Regions from separate parts of the Corynebacterium sp. Marseille-Q4381 genome, predicted to be linked through region 2. Evidence: predicted binding sites of a transcription regulator. Region 2 holds the regulator's gene; the other holds the start of a gene.
The links. The regulator LexA, encoded in region 2, represses DNA repair genes until DNA is damaged. The targets are predictions, from matches to a motif close to CGAACANNTGTTCG.

Region 1: V6D40_RS05795 (HNH endonuclease signature motif containing protein) is a predicted target of LexA. The motif match lies at 4,219-4,232, and genes of this name have one in related genera.

The regions. Positions count from the first base shown of each region.
Region 1 covers NZ_JBAJNR010000005.1:130,375-139,806, forward strand. The annotation lists gene disA (DNA integrity scanning diadenylate cyclase DisA) at 1-791, opposite strand, end outside; gene radA (DNA repair protein RadA) at 788-2,152, opposite strand; gene V6D40_RS05780 (hypothetical protein) at 2,166-2,702, opposite strand; gene V6D40_RS05785 (CarD family transcriptional regulator) at 2,807-3,397, shown strand; gene ispD (2-C-methyl-D-erythritol 4-phosphate cytidylyltransferase) at 3,402-4,082, shown strand; gene V6D40_RS05795 (HNH endonuclease signature motif containing protein) at 4,254-5,744, shown strand; gene ispF (2-C-methyl-D-erythritol 2,4-cyclodiphosphate synthase) at 5,759-6,256, shown strand; gene V6D40_RS05805 (hypothetical protein) at 6,315-7,532, shown strand; gene V6D40_RS05810 (hypothetical protein) at 7,547-8,107, shown strand; gene V6D40_RS05815 (hypothetical protein) at 8,108-8,674, shown strand; gene cysS (cysteine--tRNA ligase) at 8,686-9,432, shown strand, end outside.
Region 2 covers NZ_JBAJNR010000001.1:234,214-243,645, reverse strand. The annotation lists gene V6D40_RS01250 (HNH endonuclease signature motif containing protein) at 1-12, shown strand, start outside; gene V6D40_RS01245 (uracil-xanthine permease family protein) at 48-1,349, shown strand; gene V6D40_RS01240 (HPr family phosphocarrier protein) at 1,361-1,630, opposite strand; gene V6D40_RS01235 (DeoR/GlpR family DNA-binding transcription regulator) at 1,680-2,468, opposite strand; gene lexA (transcriptional repressor LexA) at 2,474-3,154, opposite strand; gene V6D40_RS01225 (hypothetical protein) at 3,344-3,667, shown strand; gene nrdR (transcriptional regulator NrdR) at 3,678-4,136, shown strand; gene hrpA (ATP-dependent RNA helicase HrpA) at 4,146-8,015, opposite strand; gene V6D40_RS01210 (hydrogen peroxide-inducible genes activator) at 8,016-8,969, opposite strand; gene V6D40_RS01205 (peroxiredoxin) at 9,072-9,432, shown strand, end outside.

The DNA.
Region 1 (9,432 bases), on a different contig from region 2:
CCCGTGTTGAGCAACTCGGCGTCGGGAAGCTGGTCGAAGGCCTCAAGCGCGGCTGCCACCTGCTCGTCCGTGGGCACCGGCCCGAGCGCGAGGTAGTCGCGCACCAGCATCTCGATGTCGCTGCTGTTTGACCCCTCGAGCTCGGACAGCTGCAGGATGAGCTGGCGCGCGTCGGTGCCGAGCTCCACAATTGTCAAGTCTAGGTCTTTCGCCGCGCGCTCCAGCATCATTTGGCGCTGGAGCACGTTGACCACGTCGCCCACGGTGGCGTAGCCGTTCATCTCGGCGGCGAAGAGGCGCTGGTTAGCCAGGTCGAGGCGCTGGCGGTAGCGCTCGATGGTGGACAGCGCCTGGTTCGCCTGCGCGATCAGAACCGCCGGCTCTTCGAGGCGGTGGCGCTCACCCTGGTAGTACAGCGTCACGGTGTTCATCGACGCGGAGACGGACACCACGGGCACACCGGTCTGCAGCGCTGTGCGCTCGGCTGCTCGGTGGCGGGTCCCGGATTCGACGGTTGGGTAGCTTGGCGACGGCACCAACTGCACATTCGCCCGCGTAATCCGCTCCCCATCCGCGGAGAGGATGACAGCGCCGTCCATCTTCGACAGCTCGCGTAGCAACGTGGGGGAGAACGGGGCGTCGAAGGTTACTCCGCCGTCGCAGATTTGGGTGACCTCGGCGGCGTCGCCAAGCACGATGAGCCCCCCGCCCCTGCCTCGCTGAATGCGCTCAACCCCGTCGCGCAGGGGGGTGCCGGGGGAAAGTTTGGATAGGGCGTCGCGCAGAGTCACGCGAGCAACCCTATCGCCTCGGCGAGCGTGGACGCCTGCTGGACGCGCATGCCGTCGACCGTGATCTTTTCACCGGCGGGCACGATGGCGCGCTCGTAGCCAAGGCGGGCAGCCTCCATCAGGCGGCGGCCCAGGTTGGGCACGCGGCGCAGCTCGCCCGCAAGCCCCACCTCGCCGATCACCACGGTCTTTTCGGGCAGCGGCTTCTCGTGCAGGCTCGACCACGTCGCCAGCGCCACCGCGAGGTCGGTGGCGGTCTCGGTGATGCGCACCCCGCCCACGGTGGCGACGTAGGCGTCCTTGTCGTTCGTGCGCTCCCCGCAGCGGGCCTGCAGCACCGCGAGAACCATGGGAACGCGGTTGCCGTCGAGACCGGTGACGACGCGGCGCGGCGACTTGTTCACCGGGTCAACGGTCAGCGCCTGCACCTCGGCGAGCATGGGGCGCACGCCGTCCATCGCCACGGTGACCGCCGAACCGTCCGGGGTGCGCCCGCGGTGGGAGAGGAAGAGCCCCGACGGGTCCGGCACCTCACGGATGCCGTCGGCGGTCTGCTCGAAGCAGCCCACCTCGTCGGTCGCGCCGAAGCGGTTCTTCAAACCGCGGAGCATTCTTAGCGACGACTGCCTATCGCCCTCAAAATTCAACACCACGTCCACTAGGTGCTCCAGCACACGCGGACCCGCCACGTTGCCGTCCTTGGTCACGTGACCAACCAGCAGCACGGGGAGGTTCGACGTCTTCGCCAGGGTGGTGAGCGCGGCGGTCACGGCGCGGGACTGCGCCACGCCACCGGGCACGCCCTCCACGCCCGAGGCGTGCATGGTCTGCACCGAGTCGACGATGAGCAAGGTCGGGTTGACGGCCTTGACGTGGCCGAAGACGGTGTCGAGGTGGGACTCGGCGGCGAGGTAGAGGGTGTCGCGCAGCGCTCCCGTGCGCTCAGCACGGGCGCGGACCTGGCCCGCGGATTCCTCGGCGGTGACGTAGAGCGCCTTCTTCCCCTGCTGCGCCCAGCGTGAGGCGACTTCAAGGAGGAGGGTGGATTTGCCCACGCCGGGCTCGCCAGCCATCAGCACTACGGAGCCGGGGACGACGCCGCTGCCCAAAACGCGGTCAAGCTCCCCGATGCCAGATGTTACGGCGTGGGTGGCCGCAGCGTCGATAGAGGTGATCGGCTTCGCGGCAGTTGTGGGCGTGAGTGCGGAGGTGGAGGTGAGGGGGGACGACGTGACGTCGTTAAGCAGGTGCTCCTCCTGCAGCGTTCCCCACGAACCGCACTCCGGGCACCTGCCCAACCACTTGGGGGAGGAGTACCCGCATTCGGTGCAGGTGTGGATTACCCGCGCCTTTTTGGCCAAGCTGCTTCGGGACTTACTTGGACGGGTCGCGGTCGACCTGGCCGGACGCCACGATCGGCGCGGAGACGGTCGCGGTGACTTCGATGGAGCCGGTGTCGAAGTTGAACTTCACCGGCACGTTGCCGCCGTACGCGAAGTTCTTGTTTTCCACGGAGGTTGCGACGTACTGGGTGCAGTCGCTGTCGGTCTGCGGCATGCGCTCGAGGCTGGACGCCGTGTCGCCCACCAGCACACAGTTGTAGGTGATCTTCTGGCTGGAGCCGAGGTTGACAGGGGTGCCGTCAACGGTGGCGGACTGGAGCGTGTGGTCCTTCATCGAGGTGTCCTGGTTCGTCGCGACGAACTTCAGCGCGGCCTGGCCGTTCTCCTCAAGGATGAGCGTGACGTCCTGAACTGACAGGGCTCCGTCCTCGGTGAAGACGGAAGCGCCGTCGACCGCGGCCACCTGGCTCGAGGTCTGGGTAATCTGGCCGGCAGAGCAGCTGGCCAGGGCCAATGCGCAGGCGATCGCGGCAACCGGCTTCAGGGACTTCACGTCGATGTCCTCCATCGTTGTTGGAAAAATTGCTGTGAAAATTATAGGCGAATTACCCCGGCCAACTCTACTCGCAGGCCCGCCTTATTTCCGAGTTTCGCAGTGGTACTCTAGCCGGCATGGAATTCAACGTCGGAGAAGTAGTGGTCTACCCGCACCACGGTGCAGCCCGCATCGCTGACATCGAGCAGCGCGAGATCGGCGGCGAGACGCTGGACTACCTGGTGCTGCAGATCCTCCAGTCCGACTTGGAGGTTCGTGTCCCGGTCAAGAACACCGAGCTTGTCGGCGTGCGCGACGTGGTGAACGAGGAGGGTCTGCAGAAGGTCTTCTCGGTGCTGCGCGAGACCGACGTTGAGGAAGCTGGCAACTGGTCCCGCCGCTACAAGGCGAACCAGGAGCGCCTGGCTTCCGGCGATATCAACAAGGTGGCGGAGGTTGTGCGCGACCTGTGGCGCCGCGACCAGGGCAAGGGCCTGTCCGCGGGCGAAAAGCGCATGCTGGGCAAGGCACGCCAGATCCTCGTGGGCGAGCTTGCGCTGGCTGAGCCGGTCGACGAGGCGAAGGTCAAGGAGATGGAGTCCGGTATCGCCAAGATTATCGAGGAGCAGGTAAAGGCTGGCATCGTCGAAGATCCGCGCGATGCAGTCGAGGACGATATGGACCTCGACGACTTGAGCTTCGACGACGAAGACGACGACGAGAACTAGCTCAGTGCAGCGCCCGGTCGTCGCCGTTGTCGCCGCCGCGGGGAAGGGCACCCGCCTCGGTGCGGAGGTGCCCAAGGCGTACGTGCCGCTCGCTGGCTCAAGCCTCGTCGAACGCTCGGTGGCTGCGATCGAGGCTTCGGGAGTTGCCGACGACATCATCGTGACCGTCGGCGAGGGGATGCTCGACGTTGCCGTGCGGGAACTCAAAGGCCACAGCGTGCGCTTCGTCGCCGGCGGTGCGGAGCGCGCAGACAGCATCCGCAACGCGCTAGAGAGCATTTCGCTTGCCGACGCCTGCGTTATCATCCACGACGCCGCCCGCGCACTCACCCCGCCCTCGTTGTTCACCCGCGTGGCTTCCGCCGTGCTCGACGGCGCCGATGCGGTCATCCCCGTCCTGCCCGTCGCGGACACGATCAAGGTGGTGTCTGGCGGGCGCGTCGTTTCCACCCCCGACCGAGCCAGCCTGCGCGCGGTGCAGACCCCGCAAGCCTTCGACCTGCGCACCCTCCGGGCCGCGAACGAGGCGTTTTTCGCGTCTCCGCAGACCTTCGCCGCAACAGACGATGCTTCGCTTATGGAGTGGCACGGAGTGGACGTGCACACCGTCGACGGGGACCCCTTGGCGTTCAAGGTGACAACCCCGCTCGATCTTCGCCTTGCCGAGGCCATTCTCGCTCGTTAACCCGCTTTTATTCTTCTTCGCAACGCTATGTTCGTCGCGTTTGCTATAAGTGTTTCAACCTCTTAACGGGGCCTGTTTGGGATCGAAAACAACTGCTAAAAACGATGTTTGGAGCGGTTGTTATAGTCCCGGTAATCGATTGCATGTGCGAAGAAGAAAGTGGGTGAAACGATGGCGTATTTCGCAACGGAGCGCGGCGGCGACGAGCTGTGCGCCTTGGGGCACTTAAGTCGAGAGATCGAGTACGAGGTGTTCATCCGATACGCGGTCAACGTGGCGGAGATAGACGACGCTGACCTCGACCTCCAAGTCAACCGCCTCAGCGCGGCGTTGGGGTGGCGCCCAGCCCGGGTGCGGGACGGGATCCTGGCGTACTACACGCTGCGCAGCCTGCCCAAGTTGGCGGCGATGCAGAAGGAGACGAAGCGCCTCGATCTCGACCGGGTGCGGGCGATCTCCGAGGTGGTGACCCTGCTTTACGACCTTCCCCAAGAAGACATCTTCGAAGAGTTCGACGACTACCTCGTCACCATGTTCACCCCGAAGCGTGACGGTGCGGAGCTGCCCTCACCGCGAACGATCAAGCGCAAGCTCATCGAACTCGTCCGCAAGATCGACGCTTCGCTCGCCCCAAACAAGAACGAGAAGAAGAAGCGCAAGGACGACAAAGATCAGCGCGACGGCGCGTGCGAGGTGGATTTAGTCGCCCTCGACCAACGTAATTCGCAGTTGACCTTGGGCGGCAACAACCTGCTGATGGGCCTGATCAACAAGTCGGTGGAAACGACTGCGAAGATGCGGAACCTCTCCAAGGGCGAGACCGTCAAAAAGCTGCTGCTCGGCGAGATTTCCCCAGCAGCCAACATCACCCTCCACCTTTACGCGCCCAAGGGCGAGCCCGAGTCCTACTACATCCCCCAGATTGGCTGGACCGACGCGGAGGGGACCGAGGCCGTCGCGCAGTTCCTCGCGGACCACGATCACCGCGTCGTCGACCTCGACCAAGCTGCCGAAGCCCGCACGAACGCGTACGTGCCCACCGACGCCATCCGAGCCTACGTTCGCGCCCGTGACGGCTTCTGCATCTTCCCGGGCTGCGAGGTGGAGGCGGAGCGCTGCCAGCTCGACCACCGCATCCCCTTCGACGACGGCGGCGAGACGGCCCCGTCGAACCTCTTCTGCCTGTGCCAGAAGCACCACAACATGAAGACCGACCGCCGCGCGTACTACGTCGTCGACCCCGTCACGGCCGACATCGTCTGGCTCTTCGAAGACGGCACCTACCAGCTGACCAAGCCAGACGGCATCATGGGCAGCTACACCACGCCGCAGCGCCCGCGCTGGAAGCAGACGATTAAACAGCGCATCGAGAAACGCACCAAACGCGCGGCGTTCGACGCCCGCTGCCACGCCACAATCGACAAGTACCTCAGCGACGCCGACTTCTTCACCTGCATCCAAACCCTCCACCAGCTAGAGAAGACTTACGCGCTGAAGTTCGACTTCTGGCCGGACGCGCCGCCATGGGTGACCTGCAGCTACGGGGAATGGCGGGCGTTCAGGCTCGGTGCCTACCGCGACGGTTACGTCTCCGCCGACACGTTGATTGCTGAGTTCGGCGACGAAATGGCCGAGACCTTGGGGGTGGGTGTGCCGTTCTAGGTACGGTTGAGCACATGCACAATCTTCGCGCGGGGACCGCGTTCGACGCCCACCAACTCCAGGCGGGCAAGGAATGTTGGATCGCAGGCGTGCTCCATCCCGGCTACGACGGCTGCGAGGGCCACTCGGACGGCGATGTGGTCAGCCACGCCATCGTCGACGCCGTGCTGTCGGCGGCGGGCCTCGGCGACTTGGGGTCCTTCGTGGGAGTCGGCCGCCCCGAATACGACGGCGTGCGCGGCGTGCAGTTGCTGCAGGAGCTCAAGCAGCTTGTCGACGCCCACGGCCACTCCATCATCAACGCCTCCGCACAACTCATCGCCCAAACACCGAAAATGTCGAAAGTCAGGGAGGAGTGCGAACGCACCTTGAGCGAGGCTCTCGGCGCACCGGTGTCCGTGTCGGCGACGACGACCGACCACATGGGCTTCACGGGCAGCGGCCAGGGGCGCGCAGCGATTGCCACCGCGTTGGTGGAACTTGGCACGAAAGTACCGACTTCGGGAACTTAGGTACCTGACCTGCTCTTTCAGCTTCTCCCCAGGGGGTTGTGCGGGTTAGGTTACCCGTATGAAGAAAACCTTGACCGCCCTGTGCGCCGCCGCATTCGCAGCTGTGGGCGCGCCGGTCGCTTTTGGTGTGCCTGCCATGCCGCAGGGGTACCCAATTGAGGGTCTCGACACGCCGTGCGACACCGCCACTTTCTCAGACCCGCAGTGGCGTTACGGCGAGATCGCAAGGCGCTACCTTGCTGACGGCACCCTCCAATTCACCAACCGCACCGACCAAACCGTGCCCTACACCGCAACAGTGGAAACCGGCACAAACCACAAGATCGAAGCCAACTCGAAGGCCGCGCTGCCCAACGGGTGGAACACCACCGCGAAGACGGACATCGGTCTGAAGGAATCCAACGGTTGGATCGAGGGCGAGACCTTCGGCCCGATCGAGCTGGGGCCGGGGGAGTCGTTCCGCGTCGACTACGGCGTGCTGGAGAAGGACTTCATCTCCATGTTCATGACGTGCGACAACGGGGTCTTGCGCAACGGGCCCGGCGCGAACGTGATCCGCGGAACCGGTCCTGCGGAGCGGTACGCCTTCGCGTACGTCGTTAAGGCGGACGGGACGGTGTCGGATGTGGCGTTGGAGGTGCCGTCGAGAAGCGAAGGCGCAAACTCGCGGCCGGTCGGTGACACATACACGGCGACGTCGGGCCCGAGTCTTGAGCAGATCGCCAGCCCGCGCGACACGCGCGTGGCGCCGGGGCCGAACTTCCGCCGCGACCCGGACTGGCCGCAGCTCGGGCAGAAGGCGCGGCCGGGGGACAAGTCCTACTACCCGTACGACATCGAAGCGGTGGCGCCGACGTTCCGAAAACCCGGCTACTCGCAGGACTTTCTGAACTGGTCGAAGGGCACCTACACGTTCACACCGGTGACCGACTACGTGGTCGGCGCGGAGTTCAACGGCTACCTCAACTGGATGGGCGGCGGCGGGCGGTTGCCTGCGGGCTGGCTGGAATCGGTCGGCGCCGCGCCGCGCGCCCTCATGCCGGTGGGCACTGCGCTCAAACCTGTTGAGCTCGCGCCGGGCGAGCGGGTGCGCGTGGAGTACGGCACGACCATGACGCGGATCAACTACCGCGAGATCTCGGCTGGGCGCGACGGCGCGTACAGCCGCGTGACCGCGCACCCGCAAGCTAGCGCCCCGAGCGGGTTTTGGGCCGAGGCCCTGATCACCAGCCCGGACGGTTCGACCCGGACCGTGGACATCACACCCAACCTGTAAGAAAGAAGATTCCCATGAAGCGCGCAATTGTTTCCTCCCTCGTCGCAGCCGCCCTCGTTGCCGCACCCGCCGCCCAGGCGCTGCCGCAGCGCAACTACACCGCCGTGAACCCGACCACCATCGGCGCGTACTGCTCGAACCCGGGCGACCGGGGCCAAACGGTGAACATCGTCCGCAGCTACTTCGACGGATCCGCGGGCACCTGGACCGTGTCGAACTACAACGACGAGCCGCTGCCGGTGACCCGCTCGATCACGGAGACCAAGACGAAGACGTGGAACGTCACCGCGGGCGTGAGCTTCGATGTGGCCAAGCTGATCCAGTTCACGTTCTCCACCAGCTACACCGACACGCAGACCTACACCGTTGGTGAGCAGGTCGGACCGTACAACATCGCGCCGGGCAAGACCGCGGTGCTGCAGGCCGGCTGGATCGTCTCCGACTTCGAGGGCCAAGAGACGGTTTGCGGCGCCAACCACACCTGGCAGGGCGCGGGCAACACGTTCACCGCGACCATGCCGAAGGAGCGCCACGTGCGCGTGAGCACCCGCGACAACATGGACTGGGGGGCGTAGGTGGGGAAATACCGAGCAGCTGCGGTGGTTGTGGCGGCGTCGATGTTGATGGCGCCGTCGGCAAGCGCCGAGCCGTACGATTTCGAACTCCCGCAGCGCTGGAACACCGATCTGGCTCCGGGCAGCACCTGCGCCACGCCGGGGTTGAAGGACACCTACGTCACCGCGACGCGCCGCTGGTTCAAGCAGACGGACGCCGCCAGCGTGGCTAACGACACGGAGGAAACAGTGCCCGTCACGCAGACGGTGAAAGAGAAGCGCGTGCAGACGCTCGAGGTCTCCGGCACGTTCACCCCCAAGGGCGACCTGGTGAAGAACGTCTCGCGCGCCTACGGGTGGAAGTACGTGCACGAGGTGTCGTGGGCGCTGAACCAGAAGGTGGGGCCCTACATGCTCGCTCCGGGGACGCAAGGGCGCTTGGTGTGGGGGTTCACCATGCTCGACGGTGACGCGCAGGATGTGGTGTGTGGGGAGGGGAAGGTGTGGGAGGGCGTCGGCAAGCAGTACAGCTTCACCGTTCCTGAGGCCCGCTACTCGGAGCTTATGGTGGGTTCATCCCAGCTGTAGACTTGGGTGCCGTGACTCAACGCATCTTCGACACCGCCACCCGCTCGCTGCGGGACTTCGAGCCGGTGCGCCCCGGACACGTCTCCATGTACCTGTGCGGGGCGACGCCGCAAGCCGCGCCCCACATCGGGCACCTGCGCAGCGGCGTCGCGTTCGACATCGTGCGCCGCTGGTTCATGGCCAACGGCAACGACGTGGCGTTTGTCAGGAACGTCACCGATATCGACGACAAGATCCTGACGAAGGCCGAAGAGAACGACCGCCCCTGGTGGGAGTGGGTGTCCACCTACGAGCGCGAATTTACCCGCGCATACAACACGCTCGGCGTGCTGCCGCCGTCGGTGGAGCCGCGCGCGACCGGTCACGTCACGCAGATGGTGAACTACATGCAGCGGCTCATCGACAACGGCTACGCCTACGCGCGCGACGGCTCCGTGTACTTTGACGTGCCGGCGTGGGTGGAAGCGGGCGGGGATTACGGCTCGGTGTCGGGCAACAAGGTAGAGGACGTAAGGGGTGAGGGAGGCACCGATAAAAAGAGCCCCCTCGACTTCGCGCTGTGGAAGGCGGCGAAACCCGGTGAGCCGCACTGGCCGACACCGTGGGGTGACGGCCGCCCGGGTTGGCACCTGGAGTGCTCGGCGATGTCCACCTGGTACTTGGGCGGGCAGTTCGACATCCACGGCGGCGGTCTGGACCTGCAGTTCCCGCACCACGAGAACGAGCAGGCGCAGTCGCACGCGGCGGGCGACGGGTTT
Region 2 (9,432 bases):
CCCGCGGGGTAGGAGATTGCGCCGCTCGGGTGCGATAATGGCTCCCCGTGAATGAAACGCCCCGCACTCCCGATACGACACGATTTGGTTGGACGCTGCACGGCGACGGCAAACGGGTGAGCCCCGGTGCCGTCGTCGCCCCGGATGAGCGGCTCTCCTGGCCGCGCACGATCGGCATCGGCATGCAGCACGTGGTCGCTATGTTCGGCGCCACGCTCCTCGTGCCCACCCTGACCGGGTTCCCGGTCAACACCACGCTGCTCTTCTCCGGCCTCGGCACGATCATCTTCCTGCTGCTGACAAAGAACAAGCTGCCGAGCTACCTCGGTTCGTCGTTCGCGTTCATCGCCCCGCTGACTGCCTCGCAGCAGTACGGGATGGGTGCGCAGCTCGGCGGCGTGCTGATCACCGGCCTGGCGCTCATCCTCGTCGGCGTGATCGTCCAGGCCGCCGGCAAGCGCGTCATCGACGCCGTCATGCCGCCCGTGGTCACCGGCGCGATCGTGGCGCTCATCGGTTTCAACCTCGCCCCGACGGCTGTGGCGAACGTGGAGACGCAGCCGGCGGTCGCCGGCGTCACGCTTGTGACCATCGTTCTGGTCACCGTTGCCGCGCGCGGGATGGCGTCCAGGCTGTCCATCCTCATCGGAGTGGTTGTCGGTTGGGTTTTCGCCGCCCTGACGGGCGGTCTTGACGACGCCGCCTTAGACACCATCGGCGCCGCCCCCTGGGTGGGCTTGCCCGCCTTCCACACGCCGGAGTTCCGCCTTTCGGCTGTGCTGGTGACGCTGCCCGTGCTGGTGGTGCTCATCGCCGAAAACGTCGGTCACGTCAAGGCGGTGTCCGAGATGACCCACCGCGACCTCGACTCCCTGCAGGGCAAAGCGCTGATTGGCGACGGCATCGCGACCACACTCGCCGGCGGTTTCGGCGGCTCCGGCACCACGACCTACGCCGAAAACATCGGCGTGATGGCGGCGACGAAGGTGTATTCCACGGCCGCCTATTGGGTCGCGGCGGTGTTCGCGATCGTATTGGCGTTCATCCCGAAGTTCGGCGCCGTTATTTTCACCATTCCAGCGGGCGTGCTCGGCGGCGCCTGCCTGGTGCTCTACGGGCTGATCGGCATGCTGGGCGTTCGCATCTGGCAGGACAACCGCGTCGACTTCACCGATCCGGTGAACCTCACTGCTGCGGCGGTGGCGCTGATCGTGGGTATCGGCAACCTCACGCTGCACGCCGGCCAGGTTGCCCTTGAAGGCATCGCGTTGGGCTCCGTCGGGATCATCGTGGTGTACCCGATCATGCGCTGGATCTACGACACCATCGGCGAGGGGCAGTACCGCTAAACGACGCCCTCCTAAGCGTCGTCCAAGTTCCGCTCGATCAGCGCCGCGATCGACTCGACGGCCTTCGGGTTGTCGGAGGTGACGGTGACCTCGTCGCCGAATTCGGCGCCCATCGCCATGATCATCAGCGCTGAGGCGGCATCCGTTTCGTCCTCATCGTCGCCTCCGACAAGCGAGAGAATGACTTCGTCGTCGTACTCGCCCGCGGCGTCGGCGATAACGGTCGCTGGGCGCGCGTGCAGGCCCACGTGGGAGCCAACCTTCACCGTCTTGGAAGCCATGATGGGGTCCTTTCGTTGTGCGCGAACATCAGTTGCAGTGACAACCAGTCTAGAGACTGTCGGCGATGACGACATTGACCCCGTGCCTCTCAAGATCGGCGACCAAGGACTGCGGAGCACCCCAGTCAGTCACCACCACGTCCACCGCGTCGAGCGGGGCGAAACTCACCAGGTAGTCGTTGCCGAGCTTCGTCGAGTCGCACAGCACCACCACGCGGCGCGCGTTGGTTACCATCGCAGCCTTCACCGCGGCTTCGTGCGCGTCGGCGGTGGATAGGCCGTGGTCCACTGTGAGGGCGTTGGTGCCGACAAACGCGACGTCGGCACGCAAAAGCGCAAGCGTCCGCAGCGCCGTGTCACCCACGACCGCCTGCGCAATGGCCCGCACCGTCCCGCCGAGAAGCTGCACGTCGCCGACGCCGGCTTCGGCGAGCTCCAGCGCCGCCGGCAGCGAGTTCGTCACAATCGACCACGAACTCGCCTCCGGCAGGAACGCTATCCGCTGCGCCAACGCGCTGATCGTCGTGCCCGAATCCAGAAAAATTGACTTGCCGGGCTCCGAAGGCAAAAACGCCGCTGCCGCCCTCGCGATCGCCTCCTTCGCATCAAGCGCAGAGCGCAACCGCGCAGCCAGCGGAAACTCGGACGTCATATATCCCTGGCTCGCCACCGCACCCCCGTGGACGCGCTGGACCACCCCTTCGTCGTTCAACGCGGCCAAGTCCCGCCGAATTGTTTCAGCGGTGACGTCGAAGCGCTCAGCAAGCTCCGCAACGCTCACCCGCCCCTCAACGGCGGTCAGCGCGGCGATTTGGCGGCGGCGTTCCTCGGCCTGCATCGCTGCTACAGTGCTCGGAAGACAGACACGACGAGGCCCATAATCTCGGCGTCGTCGCCCTTAATAGGGGAGAAGGCCTCGTTGCGCGGAAGAAGCCACACGCCCGTCGCGTCCTTGTGGAACACTTTCGCCGTCGCTTCGCCGTCGATCAGCGCGGCGACAATTTGGCCTTCTTCAGCCACCGGCTGCGATCGCACGACTAGCCAGTCGCCGTCGAGAATCGCCGCGTCGATCATGGAATCGCCGACGACTTTGAGCATGAACACGTCACCGTCCCCGAGCAGCTCATCCGGCAGCGGGTAGTACGTCTCGACGTTCTCCTCCGCCAGGATCGGCGCTCCCGCGGCAATCTGCCCGACAACCGGAACAAACCGCGGGCTCGACGCCTCTTCCGGGGTTTCGGCGGGGGCCGCCTTCTTTCGTTTCACGGGTTCCGGCAGGTGGCGCAGGTCCACGGCGCGAGGTTTGTTCGGGTCGCGGCGCAGGAACCCCTTCTTCTCCAGCTCTTTAAGCTGGTACGCCACCGAGGAGGTGGACTGCAGGCCCGCCGCGTCGCCGATCTCGCGGATGCTTGGCGGGTAGCCGCGCAGCACGACCGCGTCCTGGATTACCTGCAGAATGCGGCGCTGGCGCTCGGAGAGAGCGCTCATGTCGAGTTCGTTCGGGTCCGCCTTCTTGCGCGGCATGCGTTCTCCTTGGACGTTGGGGCAGTTGCTTATCGACGAAGCTACCACGCTAAGCAAGTGTGTTCGATATTCTCCACCGGTGTGCTATAAATCGAACATGTGGGCGTTAGAACAGGTGAGCGTACGAACCGGCGCCCGTGTTGGGCGGGCAGTTAGTATTTGGCCCAGTTGAATGAGAGGAGATAAGCAATGACCACCATGATTTACCCGTACGGCGGCGCACCGGCGTCGGAGGTTTGGGACGTCAACCGCGGGAGTTCCCGCACGGGCGAACGTGCCGTTGTTCGAACGTTAGCGCCCGCGAATCGAACGGCGGAGCGAACGGCTGCCCCTGCCGGTGGCCGCGCTCTTCCGCAGCACGACGGGTTCGAACCGGGTCGCGAGCGTCGCGATAATCTCGCCCTCGGCGGGCTGATGGCGGCGGCGCTGATCGCCGGGTCGCTCTTCGGCGGCGCGTTCGGCGCGGGGGATGCGCCGGTTCAACCCAGCAGCGTCTTGGAAGCGGCGCGCTAGGATAGAGGTCATGTTTTGCCCGTTCTGCCATCATGAGCAGTCGCGCGTGACCGATTCGCGCACGGTGGAAGGCGGCGCCGCGATCCGTAGACGCCGCGAGTGCACGGAGTGCGGGGGGCGCTTCACCACGGTGGAGAAAGCCGTGCTGACAGTGGTCAAGCGCAACGGGGTCAGCGAGCCGTTCGACCGCGACAAACTTATCCTGGGTGTGCGTCGCGCCTGCCAGGGCCGCGACGTGTCCGACGACGCGCTGAAGCGCCTCGCGCAGCAAGTTGAGGAGACGGTGCGCGCTCAAGGCAGCTCGCAGGTGCCGGCGAACCAGATCGGCCTCGCGGTGCTTGAACCGCTGCGCGCGCTCGACGAGGTGGCGTACCTGCGCTTCGCCTCCGTGTACAAGTCGTTCGAAAGCGCGGACGATTTCGAGTCCGAGATCCGCCTCATGCGCAGGCGCGACCGTTCGGAATTCTAGCGCCCGGTATCAGCGCCCGAGCTTGTCGGCGAGCTTCTCAATTCGTCGCTGGCTCACCGGCTGCGGCGTGCCCAGCCGCTGAGCGAACAGGCTGACGCGCAGCTCCTCGATGCGCCACAGGATGTCTTTGTAGGCGCGAGACTTCCGCACACTCGCAGGCAGTTTCGCGACACGCGCCTCGAGGTAGCGCTTCGACTCGTCGACGACCGACTGGCGGTCGGCGTCGCGGTCTGGGTCCAAGCGCATGTCTTCCAAGCGGATGCGCATCGCTTCAATGTAGCGCGGCAGGTGTTGCAGGTGGTCCGCGCCGTGGATGGTGATTGCGTGCTTCGGCAGGTAGAAGTCCAGCTGAGAGCGCATGTCATCGATCGCCGGGCCTTCCCAATTCGCCAGTTCGGTTCGCATATTCGCGTACTCCACCAGCGCGGGCGCGAGCCCCACCACGATGCGGCGCACCTCGCCAGGAACCTTTGGCTTGATCTCCTTGACAAGCGCGTCGAACTCTTCCGGGGTGCGCACTGCGCCGCCGTGCGAGAGCATGAGGTCGCGGATGACTGCGACGCGGGCGTCGTCAACCAAGCCCTCCGCGCCGCCGTGCGGGTAATGGTCCACGGCCACCTTGTGGCGCAACGGTAGCCCCTTCGTCATCTGCTGCACGGACACGGGGATCTCGCGAAGCAGCAGCGTCAACGTTGCCGTCGTCATCGACGCGTCGGCGGCCGCCTTTGTCGGGTGCACCGACACCTTTACGCCGTCCGGCGTGACCTCGAGCGCGGGGTACGCGTCGACCTCGTTGCCCTCGATGACTGTGGTGACGGTTTCGGGCACCGCGCCGAGCGTGTCGGCGGTCCACTTCTTTACCGTTTCCGAGGCGCTGGCAGCGGCGCGCTTCGCCACCGACGAGCGGATTTTGCCCGCCTGCCTGCGCTTCAGCGCGGCGAGGTCGGTGTCGTGGTCGATGATGTTGCCGCGCTTGTCAATCGCCGCGTACGTCGCTTTCAAGTGGTCAGGCAGCGCCGCGGGGTTGAAGTCGGTCCCGTTGACGCCGGAGATGCCGGCGGCGCGCAGGGCGTTTGAGAGGGCGTCGACAAGCGGAAGCTCCTCGTCGAGCAGCGGCACCGCGCGGGCGGCGAAGTCCGGCACCGGCACGACGTGTTTGCGCAGCGCCTTCGGTAGCGTGCGGATGAGTTCCGTGACCAGCTCGAGGCGCAGCCCCGGCACCAGCCAGTCGAACCCGTCCGCTTCGAAACCCGCGAGCAGCGGCACGGGCACCACCACCGTGAGTCCGTCGAACGGGGCGCCGGGCTCGAACTTGTAGCGCAGCTCGTAATCGATCGTGCCTTGGCGCCAGAGCGGCGGGAACGCCTCCTCGGACGTGTCGAGGTTGTCGTCGGTCAACAGCGCCGCCGGGTCGAAGTCGAGGTAGTGCGGGTCCGCGTGGCGCTGCTTTTTCCACCACGAGTCGAAATGCCGGGCGGTGGTCACCGTCTCGGGCAGTTTGGCGTCGTAGAAGTCGAACAGCGTGTCCTCGTCGACGACGAGGCCGCGGCGGCGGACCTTCTCCTCGACGGCGGCGGCGTCGTTGAGCAGCGCCTCGTTGTGCTCGATGAACAGGTGGTGCCGATTCCAATCGCCGCCGATCAGCGCGTGGCGGATGAACATGTTGCGCGCCCCGTCCGGGTCGACGCGGTGGTACGGCACGAGGCGGTCGCGCGCGATGGTCACGCCGTAGAGCATCGTCTTCTCGTGCACCATCGCCGCTGACCGCTTGCGCGACCACACCGGCTCGGAGTAGCTGCGGCGCAGCAGGTCGCCGGCGGCGTGCTCGACCCAGGCGGGCTCAATCTTCGCCACGTCGCGGGCGAACAGCCGGGAGGTTTCCACCAGCTCGGCGGCCATGAGGAAGGCAGGGGGCTTTTTGCTTAACGACGACCCCGGGAACACCACAAACCGCGTCCCCCGAGCCCCGTCGTACTCCTTCGAGTTGCCGTCCCGTGCGCCAATGTTGGAGAGCAGGCCGGTGAGCAGCGACTTGTGGATCGCGTCTGCGTCGCGCTCGCCGGCGACGTTCTCGGCGCGCGACCAGCCGAGCTGGCGCTCCACGTCGCGCAGCTGGCGCACGAGGTCGTACCACTCGCGGATGCGCATGTAGTGCAGGAACTCGCGCTTCATCCGCTTGCGGAAGGCGTTGCCGGACAGCTCGTCGCGCGAATCGTTGATGTAATCCCACAGCTTCAGCGCCGAGAGGAAGTCGGATTCCTTGTCTTTGAAGCGGGCGTGCGCCTGGTCGGCTTGGGCCTGGTAGTCGAGCGGGCGTTCGCGCACGTCCTGGATGGTCATGTTGGCGACGATGACGGTGACGTCGTCAAGCACGCCCAAGCGGTTGGCCTCCACCAGCATGCGGGCCATCTTCGGGTCGACCGGGATGCGCGCAATGTCGCGGCCGATGTCCGTTAGCGCCGGCGCACCGCCCTTGCCGTCGCGGATGGCGCCGAGCTCGTTCAGCAGCATCAGGCCGTCCCGGATCGACTTCTGGTCCGGCGGCTGGATGAAGGGGAACTCGGAAATGTCGCCCAACCGCAGCGAGATCATCTGCAGGATCACGCTCGCGAGGTTGGTGCGCAGGATCTCCGGGTCGGTGAACTCTTGACGGGCCTCGAAGTTCTCCTCGGAGTAGAGGCGGATTGCGATTCCGTCGGCGGTGCGGCCGGAACGGCCCGAGCGCTGGTTGGCGCTGGCCTGCGAGATCTCCTCGATCGGCAGGCGCTGCACCTTCGTGCGCGTAGAGTAGCGCGAGATGCGCGCAAGGCCTGTGTCCACCACGTAGTGGATACCGGGCACCGTCAGCGAGGTTTCAGCGATGTTGGTTGACAACACGATGCGCCGCCCCGAGTGCGGGGAGAACACCCGGTGCTGCTCCGCGTTGGAGAGGCGGCCGAACAGCGGCACGACCTCGACGCCGCGCCAGTGTTGCTTCTCAATGGCTTCCATGCAGTCACGGATGTCGCGCTCGGAGGCGAAGAAGCACAAAATGTCTCCCTTGCCCTCGCGCATGAGCTCCTTGCATGCGTCGATCACGCCGTCGATCATGTCGGTGTCGACGTCTTTGACGCCGTCTTTGGTTTCGACCTGCTCGATCAGCGGGCGGTAGCGGATCTCCACGGGGTAGGTGCGGCCGGAGACCTCGATAATTGGCGCCGGGTTGCCGTCAGCGTCGGCGAAGTGGGCCGCGAACGCCTCCGGGTCGATCGTTGCGGAGGTGATGATCACCTTCAGATCAGGGCGCTTCGGCAGCAGCCGCTTCAAGTAGCCCAAGAGGAAGTCAATGTTCAGGCTGCGCTCGTGGGCCTCGTCGATGATGATGGTGTCGTAGGCGTTGAGGAAGCGGTCGCGCTGCATTTCGGCGAGCAGGATGCCGTCAGTCATCAGTTTCACCGAAGTGGTGGGGGAGACGCGGTCGTCGAAGCGGATGGCGTAGCCGATGGACTCGCCGACTTGCTGGCCCAGCTCTTCGGCGATGCGCTCAGCGACGGTGCGCGCCGCGATACGCCGCGGCTGGGTGTGGCCGATCATGCCGCGCCGGCCGCGGCCCAGCTCGAGCAGCATCTTTGGAATCTGGGTGGTTTTGCCTGAGCCCGTCTCGCCGGCGATGACAACGACTTGGTGGTCGCGCATGAGGTCCATGATCTCGTCGCGGCGGGCGGAAACCGGCAGGCCCTCCGGGTAGGTGATGGCGGGCACGGTAGCGTCGCGCGCGGCGACGACCTGCGCGGCCTCGGCCATCTCGGCGCGAATCGTCTCTCGCGCCTCGTCAGTTTTCGCGTTCTTGAGCCGGCGGCGGAACTTGCGCTCGTCGGCGATGGTCAGCGATTCGTACATTTACGGCAGCATATCCTTCGCGTTGTTGGCGGCCGCCTCGTAGGCGCGGGTGACAAGCCCGCCGAGTGCGGCGAAATCTGCGCGGCGCGACGACGACGTGCGGAAGGCCAGCCCCACGCGCCGCTCCGCGCCCGAATCCGGCGCGAAGGTCGAAATCCGCAAGTTCGGCCGGCGGCACTCTGCCTCCAGCGCCGAGACGGGCAAAAGGGTCGAGCCCATGCCCGACATCACCAGCTGCGTCACCGTGGTCAGCGACGCAGCCCGAGTGACAGACAGCGACGTTGAGGTGGGGTTGACCTGAGCGCCGTGGCACAAGTCCAGGATTTGGTGGCGGAGGCAGTGGCCGTCGTCAAGCAGCAAAAGCTCCAGCTCGCCGACGTCACTCACACTGAGATCAGTGCGCCCCGCAAGCGGGTGCCCCTCGGGGGTGACAACGACGAACGGTTCAGCGTAGAGCTCCACCTGTTCGAGCCCGCTCTGGTCGACAGGAAGGGCGAGGACGGCGACGTCGATAAGGCCGTCGCGGAGTTTGCTCACCAGGTGCGCGGTCTGTTCCTCCACCACCTTCGGCTGGGCCTGCGGGAACTCGTCGCGAACCAGCGGCAGCAGGTGGGGCAAAAGATACGGCGCGATCGTGGGGATCATCCCGATGGTCAGCGGCGCGCTGAGTGTGCCGTCGCCGCCGCGCGAGTGCACCACAAACGCGTCCGCTGCCTCGAGCGCGGCCTTGGCGTAGGGCAAGAGCTGCTCGCCGGTCGGGGTCACGATCACTTTCCGCGTGGAGCGCTCAATCAGCTGCACGCCGAGGCCGCTCTCCAGCGCCACCAGCGCCTGCGACAGCGACGGCTGCGAAATGCCCAGCTTGGTCGCCGCCGTGCCGAAGTGCTTGTGCTCGGCGATGGTGGCGAACGTCCGCAGCTGGGCGAGCGTCGGCCTGTAATCTTTATTGGACATGCCTATGAGAATACCGCAGCGCCATAAGTTTTTCTTGTCCGGCTATCGGATCTGTGGCACACTTGAGATGTATCGCTGGAACCCAAGAGATGGAGGATTGACATGCCTATCATGACCGTTGGCGAGCGTTTCCCGGAGTTCGACCTCATTGCGCTGAAGGGCGGCAACCTGAAGGAAGCCAACGCCGCTTCGCCGGACGACTACTTCGAGAACGTCTCCCTGGAGAAGTACGAAGGCAAGTGGAAGGTCGTCTTCTTCTACCCGAAGGACTTCACCTTCGTGTGCCCGACTGAGATCGCCGCGTTTGGCAAGCTGAACGAGGAGTTCGAGGACCGCGACACCCAGGTGCTCGGCGGCTCCACCGACAACGAGTACTCCCACTTCAACTGGCGCGCCACCCACGAGGATCTGCTGAACATCCCGTTCCCGATGTTCGCGGACGTGCGCCACGACCTGATCCGCG